Regions from separate parts of the Vibrio sp. JC009 genome, predicted to be linked through region 3. Evidence: predicted binding sites of a transcription regulator. Region 3 holds the regulator's gene; each other region holds the start of a gene.
The links. The regulator MetJ, encoded in region 3, represses methionine synthesis genes. The targets are predictions, from matches to a motif close to TTAGACNTNTANANGTCTAA.
Positions count from the first base shown of each region.

Region 1 (5,854 bases), 510 kb from region 3:
TAAACGCCAGAGCAATACCTGCCAGCATTGCCGGGATAACCTGCGCCTGATAGCCCACTTTTTCAATCACAAACAGACCAAAGTCCCAGGCTTCAGGCACCTGTTTACCAATCAGGTAAGCATTCATCAGCTGAGGGGAGACCAGGGTCACACCAAGCGTAATACCCAGAATCGGCGTACCACCTAGCTTCTTAACCGTAGACCAGCAGACACCAACCGGCAGGAAGAAGAAGATAGCTTCACCAATCAGCCACAGGAAGGAGTGAACCGTTGCCCAGAACTGACTGATTTGCGTCAGCGTCTGGCCATCAAACATTCTGATATCGCCAATGACGTTACGGAAACCAAGGATCAGACCACCCGTGATAATTGCCGGAAGCAGTGGTACAAAAATTTCGGCTAAATGGGAGATACCACGTTCCAGAATGTTCATATTCTGACGAGCGGCCAGTTTAGCTTCATCCTTAGATGCTGCTTTTTTGCCAGCCATATCGATAAGAAGCTTATAAACTTCATCCACTTCTGTACCAATTACAACCTGAAACTGACCGGCGTTAGTAAAGCAGCCCTTTACCATCGCCAGTTTTTCCAGCGCTTTTACATCTGCCGCATCAGTATCATTCAGCACAAAACGCAGTCTCGTCAGACAGTGGCTAACGCTAGCGATATTGTCGCCACCACCAACCAGTTCAATAAGACGAGCAATATCTTGCTTTGCAATCTTACTCATAATTCTCTACCCGTTATCGATTAATTTAATTATAACAAATGGACTGTTTTTAAATGAATGGGAACAGTCCCAAAAACTGGCGATATATTAACCCCGAAAATAAAAACCGGAAATGGGAACAGTCCCATTTATTGAATGCGATCACATAAAAGATCTTCAAAACCCTATAATTCAACGCCTTAATCGAGTAGAAGCCCTCTCGTTCCCACTCCAGCGTGGGAATGCATACCGGGGGTAAAATCTTCTACGTAAGGTTATGAAATTAAAGAAAATATGCTTGGAAAAAATCACACTATGACTGGATAATTTAAGTCTGGTATGCATTCCCACGCTGGAGCATGGGAACGAGGGATGGGGGCGGAAATATTCTTAATAAACAGGAATTTGAGTCAGGTGAATGTCTTCTGTTTGTCCGGTCAATTGTTTGATCAGTAGATCAGCGGCGCTTCGCCCTGCCTCTTCATAACCGGGATCCACACTAAATACATTTGGGAACATAAATGAGAGCAGATCATTGCCGCCCACACCGGTCACAGTGACCTCTTCTTTGCCCAGCTCCTGGAGCCTTTTTATCACCCCAAGGGCAAGGGTATCACTGGCGCAGACTATCGCCTGCGTGGACGGAGTCAGCACCTGATCCACCAGCTGGTAGGCACTTTCGTGATTAAGCTGACCTGTTGCGTAATTAGGCTGCACCTTATTGGTGTCACACCATTGCAGATAAGCGTCAAGACGAAGCTCACCTGTTGTCCGGTCGCTTCTGTCTACACCTATGTAGCTGATTTCAGAAAAGCCTTTTTGTTCAAGGTGCCGCAGAGCTTTGACGATTACACCCCGGTTATCGTAGTTGATGGATGAAACTTCCTGCACATCCATGGCAATAACCACCATTTTTGACTTCCAGCCTGCCAGTTTTTTTACATCGCAACCTGTAAAGCCAAACAGAATCACACCATCGACGTTACGCTTTTTCAGCACATCCAGATGTTCATTGGTTTTATTAACATCGAACTGGCTCTCCATAATCACAACATCGTACCCGGCAGAATAGAGCGAGTTAAGGATGCTGCTTACGGCGCGGTTTTCTGAAGGAGAATCCAGACGGGAGATAATAACGCCAATCACTTTCTGACTCCCCCCGCGCATAGACTGAGCCGATTTGGAGGGAACATAGCCTGACTCTTCAATCACCCTTTCCACCAGCGCTCTGGTTTCAGGTTTTACCTTAGGATCATTGGTCAGAACCCGGGATACGGTTGACTTCCCCACCCCGGCAAGTTTGGCTATATCATGAATGGTCAGCTTTTTACTCATAAAACGACAAAGTTACTTCTGTTTATCGGTTTGAAATAAAGCCAGGAACATCTTTGATGCTATCCAGTACAGCTGTGGCAAGGGCTTCACCTTTTTCAGTCACCGGCTTACCGGTACGAACAAGGATCTTAGTCCCAACGCCAGCCGCTTCAGCCGCTTCCAGATCCCCTGTTTTATCTCCAACCATTATTGAGTTAGCCATATCAATTTTCAGGTAATCACGCGCAGATACAAGCATTCCCGGCTTTGGCTTACGACAATCACAGTCCTGTTTGTAAGTACCAGTTCCGTGCTCAGGGTGATGAGGGCAGTAATAAAAACCATCAAACTCAACACCGTTATCAACAAAGTTCCAGTCCATCCACTGAGTCAGAGATAAGAACCTGTCTTCAGTGTAATAACCTCGTGCAATACCGGCCTGATTGGTGACCATAACCAAAAGATACCCCATATCTTTAAGCTGTTTCGTCGCCTCAAAAACACCATCGATAAATTCAAAGTCATGCTCATCATGCACATATCCGTGATCAACATTAATCACACCATCACGGTCTAAAAACACGGCAGGTTTAGCCAAGGTTCTGTCCTCTTATACGCTATATCAACGAAATTATTGCACTTATTGGGGCGGTTGGCACGAAATATATATTTGGGTATTGGGCGATGGGGCTATGGGACGGACTTCGTCCTTTAGGGCTATAGGGAGAGTCACCCCATAGCCCCATAGCCCCATAGCCCCATAGCCCCATAGCCCCATAGCCCCATAGCCCAGTTTCTTATACCCATTCCTTATATCCCATTACAAATCAACCTTACCACCCAACCCGTTTAGCCATCTAGACGTAAAAATATCTATTGACTTAAACTTCCATTCACAATAGCATCCTCTACCAGTTCATTCGCAATGCAAAATATTATGCTATTGCGGTTATTTGCTTCGCACAGGTTTTTACATGATTGAAATTTCTCAAGTAAACAAGGTTTTCTATCAGGGAGCTAAAGCTATCAACGCCCTGAAAGATATAAACCTGACTATCCCGCAGGGCACTATCTTTGGGGTTATCGGCTCGTCAGGTGCAGGGAAAAGCACACTGATCCGTTGTGTAAACATGCTGGAAGCACCAACATCAGGCAAGGTAGTGGTTGATGGTGTTGATTTAACCAAATTATCTAAAGCAGAATTAAGCGAAGCACGCCGAAATATCGGCATGATCTTTCAGCACTTCAATCTGCTTTCTTCACGTACTGTGTTTGAAAACATTGCGCTTCCGCTGGAACTGGCCGGAAAAGAGCAGTCTCACATCGAAGAGAAAGTCTCTGAACTACTGACACTGGTTGGCCTGGCTGATAAGCGTGATACCTACCCGGCAAACCTGAGTGGCGGCCAGAAGCAGCGTGTTGCCATCGCCCGTGCGCTTGCTTCGGATCCAAAAGTGCTGCTTTGTGATGAAGCAACAAGTGCGCTTGATCCGGCAACCACTCAGTCGATTCTGGAACTGCTTAAAGAGATCAACCGAAAGCTCAATATCACTATGCTGCTGATCACCCATGAGATGGATGTTGTAAAAAGTATCTGTCATGAGGTAGCCATTATTGGCGGCGGTGAATTGGTGGAAAAAGGCTCTGTGGGAGAGATTTTTGCTCACCCGAAAACCGAACTGGCGCATGAATTTATCCGCTCCACGCTGGATCTTTCCATTCCTGATGATTATCAGGCTCGTCTTCAGCAAGAGCGAGTGGCCGGAAGTTATCCGCTGGTCCGCCTTGAGTTTACCGGTGCCACTGTGGATGCGCCTCTGGTTAGCCAGATCAGCCGTAAGTACAACATTGATATCAGCATCTTAAGCTCTGATCTGGATTACGCCGGCGGTGTGAAGTTCGGCATGATGGTCGCAGAGATGTTCGGTAATGAAGCAGATGATGAAGCAGCCATTGCCTATCTGCGTGATCACAAGGTAAAAGTGGAGGTTCTGGGTTATGTCCTTTAACGATATCGCAAACTGGCTGAGCCAGAACTCAGGCCTGCTGTTAGATGCAACCTGGGAAACCGTTTATATGGTTGCTGTGTCCGGCATTGTCGGATTTGCAGTGGGTATCCCACTGGGTGTGATTCTGCATATCAGCAAGAAAGGCGGTCTGGCCGAAAATCCTAAGCTTAATTCCATACTGGGTGCCGTTGTAAACGTTGGCCGCTCTGTGCCGTTTCTGGTGCTTATGGTCGCTATTATCCCGGTAACCAAACTGCTTGTGGGCACCTTTATCGGCACTACTGCTGCTATCGTTCCGCTAACTATCGGTGCTATTCCGTTTGTTGCCCGGCTTATTGAAGGCGCACTGCTTGAAGTACCAACCGGACTCATTGAAGCGGCTCAGTCAATGGGGGCAACCACAAATCAGATTATTACCAAAGTGCTTTTACCTGAAGCACTGCCAACCATAGTGAACTCAGTGACTATCACTCTGGTTACTCTGGTCAGCTACTCTGCGATGGCAGGTACAGTTGGTGGTGGTGGCCTTGGTGACGTGGCTATCCGTTATGGTTTCCACAGATACGATATCGGCATTATGGCAGTAACCGTTGTGATGCTTATTGTACTGGTACAGATTATCCAGTCAGTCGGCGATGCCGTTGTACGCCGTGTTGACCACAGATAAAACAATATATTTACAAGAACAGACAGGAGGAAGAACTCATGAAATTTAGCCTGAAGAAATTACTGACAATCGCAACAGCAGCATCTGCACTGGTACTGGCCGGTTGTGGTGAAAAAGAAGCAGATACCAGCAAAATCAAAGTGGCGGTAATCGCTGGCGCAGAGGCACAGGTTGCTGAAGTGGCTGCAAAAATCGCAAAAGAGAAGTACGGCCTGGATGTTGAGTTGGTGACTTTCACTGATTATGTAACACCAAACGCAGCAACCGACGACGGCTCTGTTGATATCAACGCATTCCAGCACAAGCCATACCTTGACCAGCAAGTTGCTGACCGTGGCTACAAGCTGACTATCGCCGGTAACACTTTCGTATACCCGATTGCCGGTTACTCAAAGCAGGTTAAATCTGTCGACGAAATTGCTGAAGGTGCGCGCATTGCAGTACCAAACGACCCAACAAACCTTGGTCGTTCTCTGCTTCTTCTTGAGCAACAGGGTCTGCTTAAACTAAAAGAAGGGGTTGGCCTTCTGGCAACAGTTCGTGATGTAGTTGAAAACCCAAAGAACATCGAAATTGTTGAACTGGAAGCGCCTCAGCTACCACGCTCTCTGGATGATGTTGCTCTGGCAATCATCAACACTACTTACGCAAGCAGCATCAACCTGACTCCGGAAAAAGACGGTATCTTTGTTGAAGATAAAGAGTCTCCATACGTAAACCTGATTGTTGCCCGTGAAGACAATGTGAACGCAGAAAACGTACAAAACTTTGTGAAGTCTTATCAGACAGAAGAAGTTTACAAAGCAGCAACTGAAATCTTTAACGGCGGTGTGGTGAAGGGTTGGTAATCCAGACCTGAACGAACTGGTATTGGTATAAATACAAAATTTAAGGGTGGTTAACCTATTGGTTATACCGCCCTTTTTTATCAGGCAATAACATCAATACCTTTTTTCTCAGCCAAAGTAAGCAACTTTAAAGCAGCTCCCTTAGGGTGACTGACATTCTGCTCCCATTTCTGAACCAGTTTTGTACTTACATTCAGGTACTCAGCCAGTACAGCCTGACTCAAGTTAAACCTTACCCGCAAAGACTTTACTTCATCAGCGCTAAATTCATGAACAGGGGTAAGGCAAATTGCATCAAACTTTCGGA
Region 1 covers NZ_CP092106.1:731,072-736,925, reverse strand. The annotation lists gene treB (PTS trehalose transporter subunit IIBC) at 1-730, opposite strand, end outside; gene treR (trehalose operon repressor TreR) at 1,100-2,044, opposite strand; gene gmhB (D-glycero-beta-D-manno-heptose 1,7-bisphosphate 7-phosphatase) at 2,067-2,621, opposite strand; gene metN (methionine ABC transporter ATP-binding protein MetN) at 2,998-4,032, shown strand; gene L3Q72_RS03470 (methionine ABC transporter permease) at 4,022-4,699, shown strand; gene L3Q72_RS03465 (MetQ/NlpA family lipoprotein) at 4,738-5,547, shown strand; gene L3Q72_RS03460 (DNA-binding transcriptional regulator) at 5,628-5,854, opposite strand, start outside.
Region 1: the regulator MetJ is predicted to act here: its motif matches at 2,873-2,892, upstream of metN (methionine ABC transporter ATP-binding protein MetN).

Region 2 (5,854 bases), 550 kb from region 3:
GGGGACGGAGAAGGCTAGGTGGGCCTGGCGACGGTTGTCCAGGTTCAAGTGCGTAGGCTTGAGAGTTAGGTAAATCCGGCTCTCTTTAAGGCTGAGACACGACGTCGAGCTGCTACGGCAGTGAAGTCATTGATGCCATGCTTCCAGGAAAAGCCTCTAAGCTTCAGATTGTAAGGAATCGTACCCCAAACCGACACAGGTGGTCGGGTAGAGAATACCAAGGCGCTTGAGAGAACTCGGGTGAAGGAACTAGGCAAAATGGTACCGTAACTTCGGGAGAAGGTACGCTCTTAACGGTGAAGTCCCTTGCGGATGGAGCTATTGAGAGTCGCAGATACCAGGTGGCTGCAACTGTTTATTAAAAACACAGCACTGTGCAAAATCGTAAGATGACGTATACGGTGTGACGCCTGCCCGGTGCCGGAAGGTTAATTGATGGGGTTAGACTTAGGTCGAAGCTCTTGATCGAAGCCCCGGTAAACGGCGGCCGTAACTATAACGGTCCTAAGGTAGCGAAATTCCTTGTCGGGTAAGTTCCGACCTGCACGAATGGCGTAATGATGGCCACGCTGTCTCCACCCGAGACTCAGTGAAATTGAAATCGCTGTGAAGATGCAGTGTACCCGCGGCTAGACGGAAAGACCCCGTGAACCTTTACTACAGCTTGGCACTGAACATTGAGCCTACATGTGTAGGATAGGTGGGAGGCTTTGAACCCGTGTCGCCAGATACGGTGGAGCCATCCTTGAAATACCACCCTTGTATGTTTGATGTTCTAACTTAGCCCCATTATCTGGGGTGAGGACAGTGCCTGGTGGGTAGTTTGACTGGGGCGGTCTCCTCCCAAAGAGTAACGGAGGAGCACGAAGGTGGGCTAATCACGGTTGGACATCGTGAGGTTAGTGCAATGGCATAAGCCCGCTTGACTGCGAGAATGACAATTCGAGCAGGTGCGAAAGCAGGTCATAGTGATCCGGTGGTTCTGAATGGAAGGGCCATCGCTCAACGGATAAAAGGTACTCCGGGGATAACAGGCTGATACCGCCCAAGAGTTCATATCGACGGCGGTGTTTGGCACCTCGATGTCGGCTCATCACATCCTGGGGCTGAAGTCGGTCCCAAGGGTATGGCTGTTCGCCATTTAAAGTGGTACGCGAGCTGGGTTTAGAACGTCGTGAGACAGTTCGGTCCCTATCTGCCGTGGGCGTTGGAGAATTGAAAGGGGCTGCTCCTAGTACGAGAGGACCGGAGTGGACGAACCTCTGGTGTTCGGGTTGTCATGCCAATGGCATTGCCCGGTAGCTAAGTTCGGAATCGATAACCGCTGAAAGCATCTAAGCGGGAAGCGAGCCTTGAGATGAGTTCTCCCTGGCAGTTTAACTGTCCTAAAGGGTTGTCGTAGACTACGACGTTGATAGGCAGGGTGTGTAAGCGTTGTGAGGCGTTGAGCTAACCTGTACTAATTGCCCGTGAGGCTTAACCATACAACACCCAAGGGGTTTTGATGGACTCAAAGCAAGAACGAATAAACTTGAATGTGAATTGAGAATCTGGCCCTGGGCCCTGGGAACGGACTTCGTCCTACAGGCACTGGGAAAAGAAAAGACAGCTTTCCGAATTGATAAGGTACTTTGTCCCAGGGCCTATAAACCCAGGGCCCAGGGCCTTATAAAAAGAATTTGCTTGGCGACCATAGCATTGTGGACCCACCTGATCCCATGCCGAACTCAGAAGTGAAACGCAATAGCGCCGATGGTAGTGTGGGGTTTCCCCATGTGAGAGTAGGACATCGCCAGGCTTTGAACACCTTTTTGTTTTCAGATTTTTCGGAAAAATCTAAAGGCAAAAACTGATAGCTGACAGCTTAGGACTGACAGCTTGATGAGTGGAGCGGTAGTTCAGTTGGTTAGAATACCGGCCTGTCACGCCGGGGGTCGCGGGTTCGAGTCCCGTCCGCTCCGCCACTTTATATGAAACCTCAGTCGAAAGGCTGAGGTTTTTTTGTGTTTGGGATTTATGTGCCTATTTCGGTTTTTGTGGTATGGGCTATGGGACGGACTTCGTCCTTGAGGGGGATAGGGCTATAGAGAAAAGCTTAAAGAGCTTGACACCATATGCAGCCAATTCAAACTTTGCATAGCCCCATAGCCCCATAGCCCCATAGCCCCATAGCCCCATAGCCCCATAGCCCCATAGCCCCATAGCCCCATAGCCCCATAGCCCCATAGCCCCATAGCCCCATAGCCCCATAACCATTTCCCAATCCCGATCACATTTTCCTCGACATCTCCGCCGCCATACGCTAAATTGGCTATATAGACGTCTAGATAGCTTATGGAGAGAGTTGTGCCTATTAAGATTCCTGATCAATTACCTGCGACCGATGTACTAAGAAACGAAAATATTTTCGTTATGCCTGAAAAACGGGCATCTACACAGGAAATTCGTCCGCTTAAAGTCTTAATTCTTAACTTGATGCCTAAGAAGATCGAGACTGAAACTCAGTTTTTACGTCTGTTGTCCAACAGTCCGTTACAGGTGGATGTTGAGTTATTAAGAATTGATAACCGCCCGAGTAAGAACACACCGACTGAGCACCTGGATACTTTTTACCGACAGTTTGAGGCTGTAAAAGACAGAAACTTTGACGGCCTGATTATTACGGGTGCGCCGCTGGGTCTGGTTCAGTTTGAGGATGTGGTTTACTGGGATCATTTGCAGACAATTATGACCTGGGCACACAAGCACGTTACATCGACTATGTATGTCTGCTGGGCTGCACAGGCCGGTCTGAAGCTGTTTTATGATCTGCCTAAGCGTACGCGTAAAGAGAAGCTGTCTGGTGTGTATCATCATCAGATTCATCATAAGCATCATTCTCTGCTAAGAGGCTTTGACGATACATTCCTTGCTCCGCATTCACGTTATGCAGACTTCTCTCCAGAGTACCTTGAAGAACATACTGACCTGGACATTCTTGCTACTTCAGATGTTGCAGGTGTTTATCTGGCAGCAACTAAGGATAAGCGAAACATCTTTGTAACCGGACATCCGGAGTATGATTCTCGTACCCTGCACAATGAGTATGTTCGCGATCTGGGAGAAGGGATGGATCCTGCTATTCCTGTGAACTACTATCCAAATGATAATCCGGATAACCCTCCGGTAGCGAGTTGGCGCAGCCACGGACACCTGCTGTTCTCTAACTGGCTGAACTACTGCGTATACCAGCAGACACCGTACGATCTTGAACACTTCTCTGAAGACAACTTTACCGTTGATGAGTAATTCAGCGATCCATCATTAAAAATATTCAACTAGAATATGCAGAATAATCAGCACCCGGGCTCCTTTCCTCTGTGATAGGATGCCCGGAGCGTAAATATTTATTTAGGAAGTATGCACTGTGGCCGAAAGCAATATCCGTCAAATAATAGAAGAGCAGCTTAAACAAAGAATTCTGATCATCGATGGTGGCATGGGCACCATGATTCAGAGCTATAAGCTTGAAGAGAAGGACTACCGTGGTGAGCGTTTTGCCAACTGGCAATGCGACCTTAAAGGGAATAACGACCTTCTGTCTCTTACTCAGCCTGAAATCATAAAAGAAATCCACTCTTCTTATCTTGAGGCTGGTGCGGATATTCTGGAAACCAACACCTTTAATGCAACCACTATCGCCATGGCCGACTACGAAATGGAAAGCCTGAGTGAAGAGATTAACTACGAGGCAGCAAAGCTTGCCCGTCAGGTTGCAGATGAGTGGACGGCGAAGACTCCGGAAAAACCACGTTTTGTTGCAGGTGTATTGGGCCCGACAAACCGTACTTGTTCGATCTCTCCGGATGTAAATGATCCCGGCTTCAGAAACATTAGTTTTGATCAGCTGGTAGAGGCTTACTCTGAATCCACCAAAGCCTTGATCAAAGGCGGCGCTGATCTGATCCTGATCGAAACCATATTTGACACTCTTAACGCAAAAGCCTGTGCATTCGCGGTAGATACTGTATTTGAAGAGCTGGGTATTAAGCTGCCGGTAATGATCTCCGGTACGATTACCGATGCATCAGGCCGTACGCTTTCCGGTCAAACCACAGAAGCTTTCTACAACGCCCTTCGCCATGTAAATCCTATTTCCTTTGGCCTTAACTGTGCACTTGGACCGGACGAACTGCGTCAGTACGTAGAAGAGATGTCCCGCATTTCAGAAACCTTTGTTTCTACCCATCCGAATGCTGGTCTGCCGAACGCTTTTGGTGAATACGACCTGTCTCCTGAAGATATGGCAGAGCATATCGGTGAATGGGCTGACAGCGGATTCCTGAACATGGTTGGCGGCTGTTGTGGTACGACGCCTGAACATATCAGAGCTATGTACGAGGTAACAAAAACTAAGAAGCCTCGTGCGCTGCCCGAGTTGTCTGTTGAGTGTCGCCTTTCCGGACTTGAGCCACTGAATATTGCGAAAGAGTCGCTGTTTATCAACGTTGGTGAACGTACCAACGTTACCGGTTCTGCACGCTTTAAACGTCTTATTAAAGAAGAACTGTATGATGAAGCGCTGGAAGTTGCTCGTCAGCAGGTTGAGAACGGTGCGCAGATCATCGATATCAACATGGATGAAGGCATGCTTGATGCCGAAGCCTGTATGGTTCGCTTCCTGAACCTGTGTGCTTCGGAGCCTGAGATTGCCAAGGTTCCTATCATGGTTGACTCCTCTAAGTGGGAAGTGATGGAAGCCGGTCTTAAATGTATTCAGGGCAAGGGCATCGTTAACTCTATTTCGCTGAAAGAAGGCAAAGAGAAGTTTATCCAGCAGGCGAAACTGATCCGCCGCTACGGTGCTGCTGTGATTGTGATGGCCTTTGATGAAGTTGGTCAGGCAGATACCCGCGAGAGAAAGCTGGAAATCTGTACCAATGCTTATCGCATTCTGGTTGATGAAGTTGGCTTCCCGGCGGAAGATATTATCTTTGACCCGAATATCTTCGCTGTTGCGACGGGTATTGATGAGCACAACAACTACGCAGTGGACTTTATTAATGCCGTTGCGGATATCAAGCGCGATCTGCCGCATGCGATGATCTCCGGTGGTGTATCAAACGTATCATTCTCTTTCCGTGGTAATAACTACGTACGTGAAGCGATTCACGCAGTATTCCTGTATCACTGTTTCAAGAACGGTATGGATATGGGCATCGTAAATGCCGGTCAGCTTGAAATTTACGACAACGTGCCGGAGAAACTGCGTAACGCGGTTGAAGATGTTGTGCTTAACCGACATGCGGATGCGACTGAAAACTTGCTGGAAATTGCTGCTGAATATCTTGAGAAAGCGGTAGGCAAACAGGAAGACGCTTCTGCTCTGGAGTGGCGTACCTGGCCTGTAGAAAAGCGCCTTGAACACGCTCTGGTAAAAGGTATTACTGAATTTATCACAGAAGATACTGAAGAAGCCCGTCAGAAAGCAGCAAGACCTTTGGAAGTGATTGAGGGTCCGCTAATGGACGGTATGAACGTTGTTGGTGATTTGTTTGGTGAAGGTAAAATGTTCCTTCCTCAGGTGGTGAAGTCGGCGCGTGTGATGAAGCAGGCTGTTGCTCACCTTGAACCATACATTAATGCTGAGAAGCAGGCCGGGCAGTCAAGCGGCAAGATCCTTCTGGCTACCGTAAAAGGTGATGTTCACGATATCGGTAAAAATATCGTAGGCGTGGTACTTCAGTGTAATAACTTTGAGATTATCGATCTTGGCGTGATGGTTCCTTGCGAGCAGATCCTGAAAGTTGCTAAAGAAGAGAATGTCGATCTAATCGGTCTTTCTGGTCTGATTACGCCTTCACTGGATGAAATG
Region 2 covers NZ_CP092106.1:2,988,484-2,994,337, reverse strand. The annotation lists rRNA gene L3Q72_RS13300 (23S ribosomal RNA) at 1-1,484, shown strand, start outside; rRNA gene rrf (5S ribosomal RNA) at 1,683-1,798, shown strand; tRNA gene L3Q72_RS13290 (tRNA-Asp) at 1,888-1,964, shown strand; gene metA (homoserine O-succinyltransferase) at 2,347-3,288, shown strand; gene metH (methionine synthase) at 3,407-5,854, shown strand, end outside.
Region 2: the regulator MetJ is predicted to act here: its motif matches at 2,316-2,335, upstream of metA (homoserine O-succinyltransferase).

Region 3 (5,854 bases):
AGGAGGTTACTTCATTCTCTGGCGTTATACTTAAGACATTATGTGCTTTGTGATGAAAGAAAAAATTGATATAAGTATCATTACCCCTTGTTTTAACCCTGATAATGGAGCTATGAAAGGTGCTCTATCCTCTGTATTTATCGAAGGTCCGCTTACTTACGAGCATCTGGTTATTGATGATGGCTCGAGTGAGGCTGACTGGTCGCTGGTAAGCAACCTGATATCTCCGCTACCAAATGTTTCAGTCTGTCGCCTTAATGAAAATAGTGGTCCAGCGGTTGCACGTAATAAGGGCATAGAACTAGCAAAAGGTCGCTATATAGCCTTCTTAGACGCAGACGATATCTGGCATCCTGATAAACTAAAAAAACAAATCACATTTATGCAGGAGGCAGGCACAACTCTCTGTTATACCGCTTATGAAATTATCGACCAACAAGGCAATATCATTGGCTGTCGTTCTGTTCCTAAGACGCTTACTTATAAAGACTTACTGAAGTGCAATCAAATCGGTTGCTCAACTGCGATATATGATACTAAATTGATAGGTAAACAGTATTTTGAAAATCTGAGACGACATGAAGATCTAACTCTTTGGCTAAAAATAGCCAAAACAGGCGCAAAAATAGCAGGCCTCCAAGAGCCTCTGGTTCAATACCGTGTCGGTGCCAGTTCAGTCTCTTCAAACAAGTGGAAAGTGTTAAAGTACCAGTGGAAAATTTATCGCGAGTGCGAAAAGCTTGGTTTCTTCACTTCAGTTTACTACTTTATTCACTACGCAATTAATGGCCTGAAGAATCATTATTTTACTTCGCCCCCAACCCGGTAAGCATAATCCCTATCGTCTTAACTGCAATCTTCATATCTAACACAAACGATAAATTCTTAATATAATACAAGTCATACCCTAATTTGTGCCGGGTCATATCAGTAGTATCCGTATACCCCTGCTCAACCTGTGCCCATCCAGAAATGCCCGGTCTTACAACATGCCGAAAATTGTAAAAAGGAATCTTCTTTTCGTATTCCTGTACCAGCTCCGGCCGCTCCGGTCGTGGACCGATTAAGGACATATCTCCTATAAGAACATTCCACAATTGAGGAAGCTCGTCCAGGCGGCTTTTTCTCAGTAAGTTTCCCAGTTTATTTATTCTGTGCTCTTCTTCTGTAGCAAAAAGCCTGCTGTCTCCTCCATATGCTTCTTCCATTGTCCGGAATTTATAGATAGTGAAGCGTTTGTTTTTGTAGCCGATTCTTTCCTGAGAGAAGAGTATTTTTCCTTTGCTGCTTGTCCGTATCAGTGCCGCAATAATGGTGCAAACCACCACAACAGCAGGGAGGATTGTAATGATAAATAAGCGCTCAATGACGGATTTACTGATCATATAAGTTTGAGAGGGTAGCAACGTGCCTATGCTGTTTTCACTTAAATGCGTGGTGGGGACTTTTCTTTCCAGTCTTTCTTTAATGGTTTCGGAGTGGATTACCGGTACATTGCTGATGGAACAGTCTGCCAGAAATTTTTCCTGCTCGTTGCTCATAGGCTTGTGCAGGTTTACCACTAAGCCATCTTCGACATCAGAGATCGAATATGGATGCTCCACAGGTTTTAGCTGCAAAAATGAGTATTTCTGTAGGTCTTTAAGGTTAAAGTTTGTAATTACGCTGAGTGACACTTTTTGATATCTGGCCTGAAAGTAGAAAAATCCCAGTAACCATATAAAAGTGATACTTGCACCAAGTGCTAAAACAGAACGTGAGTACTCTATCCGGAACATAGCAATAGTGGCGATAGCGACACAATAACAGCTTAAAAGTATGGGCAGGATTTCCTGTTTCCGGTCAGAGATTACTTTGGGTAACGGCTTTGGAAGCAGGGTTATGGTGCACCAGTAGCACCCTATGACCACTGGCAGGCTGTTTCTTACGGTGTCGGGAAAGTCCGGAAAGTGAGTTAAAGACAAAAGCAGTATTCCCCCGGTAATACCCAGAGAGGCAATAAGATGAGTCATTCCTGATCTGTTTAGTCTCACGTTCTGCGCCTTTAATTATTAAATTTGCAAATGTTACTTCCGTTTTCGAATAAAACGTCTATATGTCTAAATATGCGGTAAAACTTTCAGCTTCATTATTTTCTTCATATACTTAGGTTAAGCAACGAATCGGGAAATGTCATGAAAACACGCGAAAGAATTGTGCATGCAGCACTGGAACTGTTTAACGAGCATGGTGAGCGTAATATCACAACCAACCATATTGCCGCTCATATTGATATCAGCCCGGGCAACCTGTATTACCACTTTAGAAACAAACAAGAGATCTTAAGAGAGATTTTCGCCATTTATTCAAATGAGCTGCTGGAGCGTTTTACTCCGGTAGAGGCTCAGGAAGAGAGTCTTGTGATGTTAAAACGTTACTTAGACTCCATCTTTACTTTGATGTGGAAGTTCCGCTTCTTCTATGCAAACTTGCCGGAAATTCTTCACAGAGATCCGATATTGCATGAGCGTTATCTGGAAGTGCAGACAAAGATGCAGGAAAACATCGCTGCAATTTTTGCCCTCTTTATTGAAAGAAAGCTGCTGGAACTGACCAAAGAAGAAGCGCGCTTGCTGGTGACATCAACGCACCTTGTGGCAACTAACTGGCTGAGCTACCGGGCGGCTATGTCGAAAGATACCAAAATCACTGAGCAGGTTATTCACCAAGGGGTTCTGCAGCTTATCTCTATTGTTAAGCCGTATACTACGCCGCTTGGAACTGAGCAGGTGAAATTGATAGAGGAAGGTATCAAGGCGATGCATGCTTCTTAACAAATAGTAAAGGCACCGGGAGGTGCCTTTACTTTACTCTGTTTACATTAGTCTTTTCCCAAACTTCTCGATATGTTCAATTAACGCCTGATTATTAATTTTGTGTTTAACCAGCATATCAACTTTGTAGGGAATCGTAGTTTGCTCTATCTGACTTAGGATAGAAGCGACGTCGCTAGTTGTAATTTTCTCGCCAACTAAAACAATATCAATATCAGAGTTTGGTCTATAAGTCCCCAGAGCCCTTGAACCGAATAGCCACGCTTCTTTCACACTTGAGTATGCTGTGATAATGCTGAGAATAGTCTGCTGATGTTTCAGGCTAATTCCGTTATCAGTCATCCTGAGATTTCTCTGTTAAATAGGCAACAATTTCTGAAATTGCTGGCTCAAATGTTTCTACAATTAAAGCCTGCGCTTCAAGCGCATTTTCTTCATCGTAGGTGTGGGTTAGAAGGTTGCGCTTGTTAAGTGCTTCCAGAAGCGTTTCACACTGCTCTGGTGAGATATGTGCAGCTTCCATAGCTGTGCGAATTGTGCCTCTTGGTGAAGCTGCATCGTATCCTTCATATTCAACCAGATCTTTAAGTGTTTTCCAGGTCAGCTCAAACGAAAATTCAAATGTCTGAATTAAGCCTGCAAGTTCCAGTTCACTGTAGGATTCTTGCGAGCAGGCTTTAACCAGTCTTTTGTGAGCTTTTTGCAGATTTTCAAAGCGCTGTTTCCAGCGTAGTGGATTAGTGGTCATAGAGTGAACCTCTGATTCTGTAGTTATGGCTCTTTTTTTGTTACCTTGCTCCTGAGCTTATTCTTCGTCATTCCGGAAGTTGCGAAACTTCTATCCGGAATCTACCGTCTGCGCGTTGTAGAGTACCGTGATATCTTAACTCTACAACACTCTGAAAGTAGATCTCGGATATTGCTTTGCAATTCCGAGATGACGACATATTTTCCATTTGTAATGCCTGGTAACTACTTGGCACAAATAGGCCTTTTGTGAACTGGCTCTGGCTGGTTTCACTTACTCTTCATCAAAAGCTTCAATCTCAATGCCCATCTCTTCCAGCATTTTCTTCGCTTCTGCCGGGATATCATCCGGACGGTCTTTTCTCAGGTCTTCATCAATTGGCAGAGGCTGGCCTGTGTATGCGTGTAAGAATGCTTCACACAGAAGTTCACTGTTTGTTGCATGGCGAAGGTTATTTATCTGTCTGCGGGTACGTTCATCGGTAAGTATCTTAAGTACCTTTAAAGGGATTGAAACCGTTACCTTTTTAACCTGTTCACTCTTTTTCCCATGTTCCGCATAAGGACTAATGTAGTCACCGTTCCAGTCAGCCATTGCACACCTTTGTTATCAGAAAACTTTGAATAATAAATCTAACTGTTAATTTTAGCGGGATTTACTGCCATAAGCAAAGGCGTTTAGATGGCTAGATGGGTTGACGGCTAAAGTTGTAGGGGGTAAATTGGGCTATGGGCTATGGGCTATGGGCTATGGGCTATGGGCTATGGGCTATGGGCTATGGGCTATGGGCTATGGGCTATGGATTTCTACCTGTAACCCCTAAACAAGTATATATTTACATAACAACTATAAATAATCAGCAAGCTCAAAAGGAAATAACTAGTTATGTCTCAAAGGAAGTCTTCAACTATTGCTGTCAGGACGGGGATTGAATCTGATACTCAGTTCAATGCCGTTGTGCCACCGATTTATCTTTCAACAAACTACAGTTTTCCTGAGTTTGGTGAAGTGCCTCAATATGATTACACCCGCTCGGGGAACCCGAACAGGGGGATGCTGGAGCAGGCTCTGTCTGAGCTAGAGTCCGGAAAAGGCGCGGTAGTCACAAACTGCGGGACATCTGCGCTTAACCTGATGGTTTCTGCTTTTTTAGGGCCGGATGATCTGCTTATTGCGCCGAATGACTGCTACGGTGGTTCGTACCGGTTGTTTAATACCCGTGCTCAGAAAGGTGACTTTAAAGTTCAGTTTATCGATCAGACAGATGAAAGTGCGCTGGAGGCAGTTCTGGCTCAAAAGCCAAAACTGATCCTTCTGGAGACGCCGTCTAACCCGTTGGTACGTGTGGTGGATATTGCGGCGGTTTGCGAGAAAGCGAAAAAAATCGGTGCTTTGGTTGCCGTGGATAACACCTTTTTGACACCCATATACCAAAAGCCTCTGGAACTGGGCGCGGACCTGGTTATTCATTCAACCACCAAGTATATCAACGGTCATTCCGATGTGATTGGCGGGGTTATTGTTACTGCAACAGAAGAGCATGCAGAAGAGCTTGGCTGGTGGGGGAACTGTATTGGTGCTACCGGGACGCCATTTGACAGCTATATGACGTTGCGAGGTTTGCGTACACTTGGAGCCAGAATGCGGATTCATGAAGAGAGTTCACTGGCTATCCTGGAGGCTTTGAAAAAACAGCCTTTGGTGGGAAGTATTTATCATCCTAGCCTTGAAGAGCATCCGGGGCATGAAATTGCTAAAAAGCAGCAGTCGGGATTTGGTTCAATGTTAAGTTTCGAGTTTGCTGGTAGTTTTGAGCAGTTGAAAGCTTTTGTTAATGAGCTGAAGCTGTTTTCACTTGCTGAGTCTCTTGGCGGAGTGGAGAGCCTGATTTGTCATCCGGCCTCCATGACTCACAGAGCAATGGGTGAAGAGGCGCTTGCAAAAGCCGGAGTATCACAAAACCTTCTCAGACTTTCAGTGGGTCTGGAAGATAAACAAGATTTAATTTCAGATTTAGAATATGCCTTTAATGCGGTTGCGGAGGGAGTATAAATGACCGTTTCTCGTCAGTTACATAAGTTTGGTGGCAGTAGCCTTGCTGATCCTGAGTGCTATAAACGCGTAGCGAATATTCTTAAAGAGTACTCAGACAAAGAAGATTTAATTGTTGTTTCAGCAGCCGGTGATACCACCAACAGGCTGATTGAGTGGTGCGATACGCTGGATAAAGACGGACGCATCGCTCATGAACTGCTTATGTCGCTGCGGGAATATCAAAGCGGCCTTATCACCG
Region 3 covers NZ_CP092106.1:224,634-230,487, forward strand. The annotation lists gene L3Q72_RS01065 (glycosyltransferase) at 1-69, shown strand, start outside; gene L3Q72_RS01070 (glycosyltransferase family 2 protein) at 53-829, shown strand; gene L3Q72_RS01075 (sugar transferase) at 807-2,033, opposite strand; gene L3Q72_RS01080 (TetR/AcrR family transcriptional regulator) at 2,175-2,813, shown strand; gene L3Q72_RS01085 (nucleotidyltransferase domain-containing protein) at 2,856-3,155, opposite strand; gene L3Q72_RS01090 (HI0074 family nucleotidyltransferase substrate-binding subunit) at 3,148-3,561, opposite strand; gene metJ (met regulon transcriptional regulator MetJ) at 3,835-4,155, opposite strand; gene L3Q72_RS01100 (O-succinylhomoserine (thiol)-lyase) at 4,447-5,613, shown strand; gene L3Q72_RS01105 (bifunctional aspartate kinase/homoserine dehydrogenase II) at 5,614-5,854, shown strand, end outside.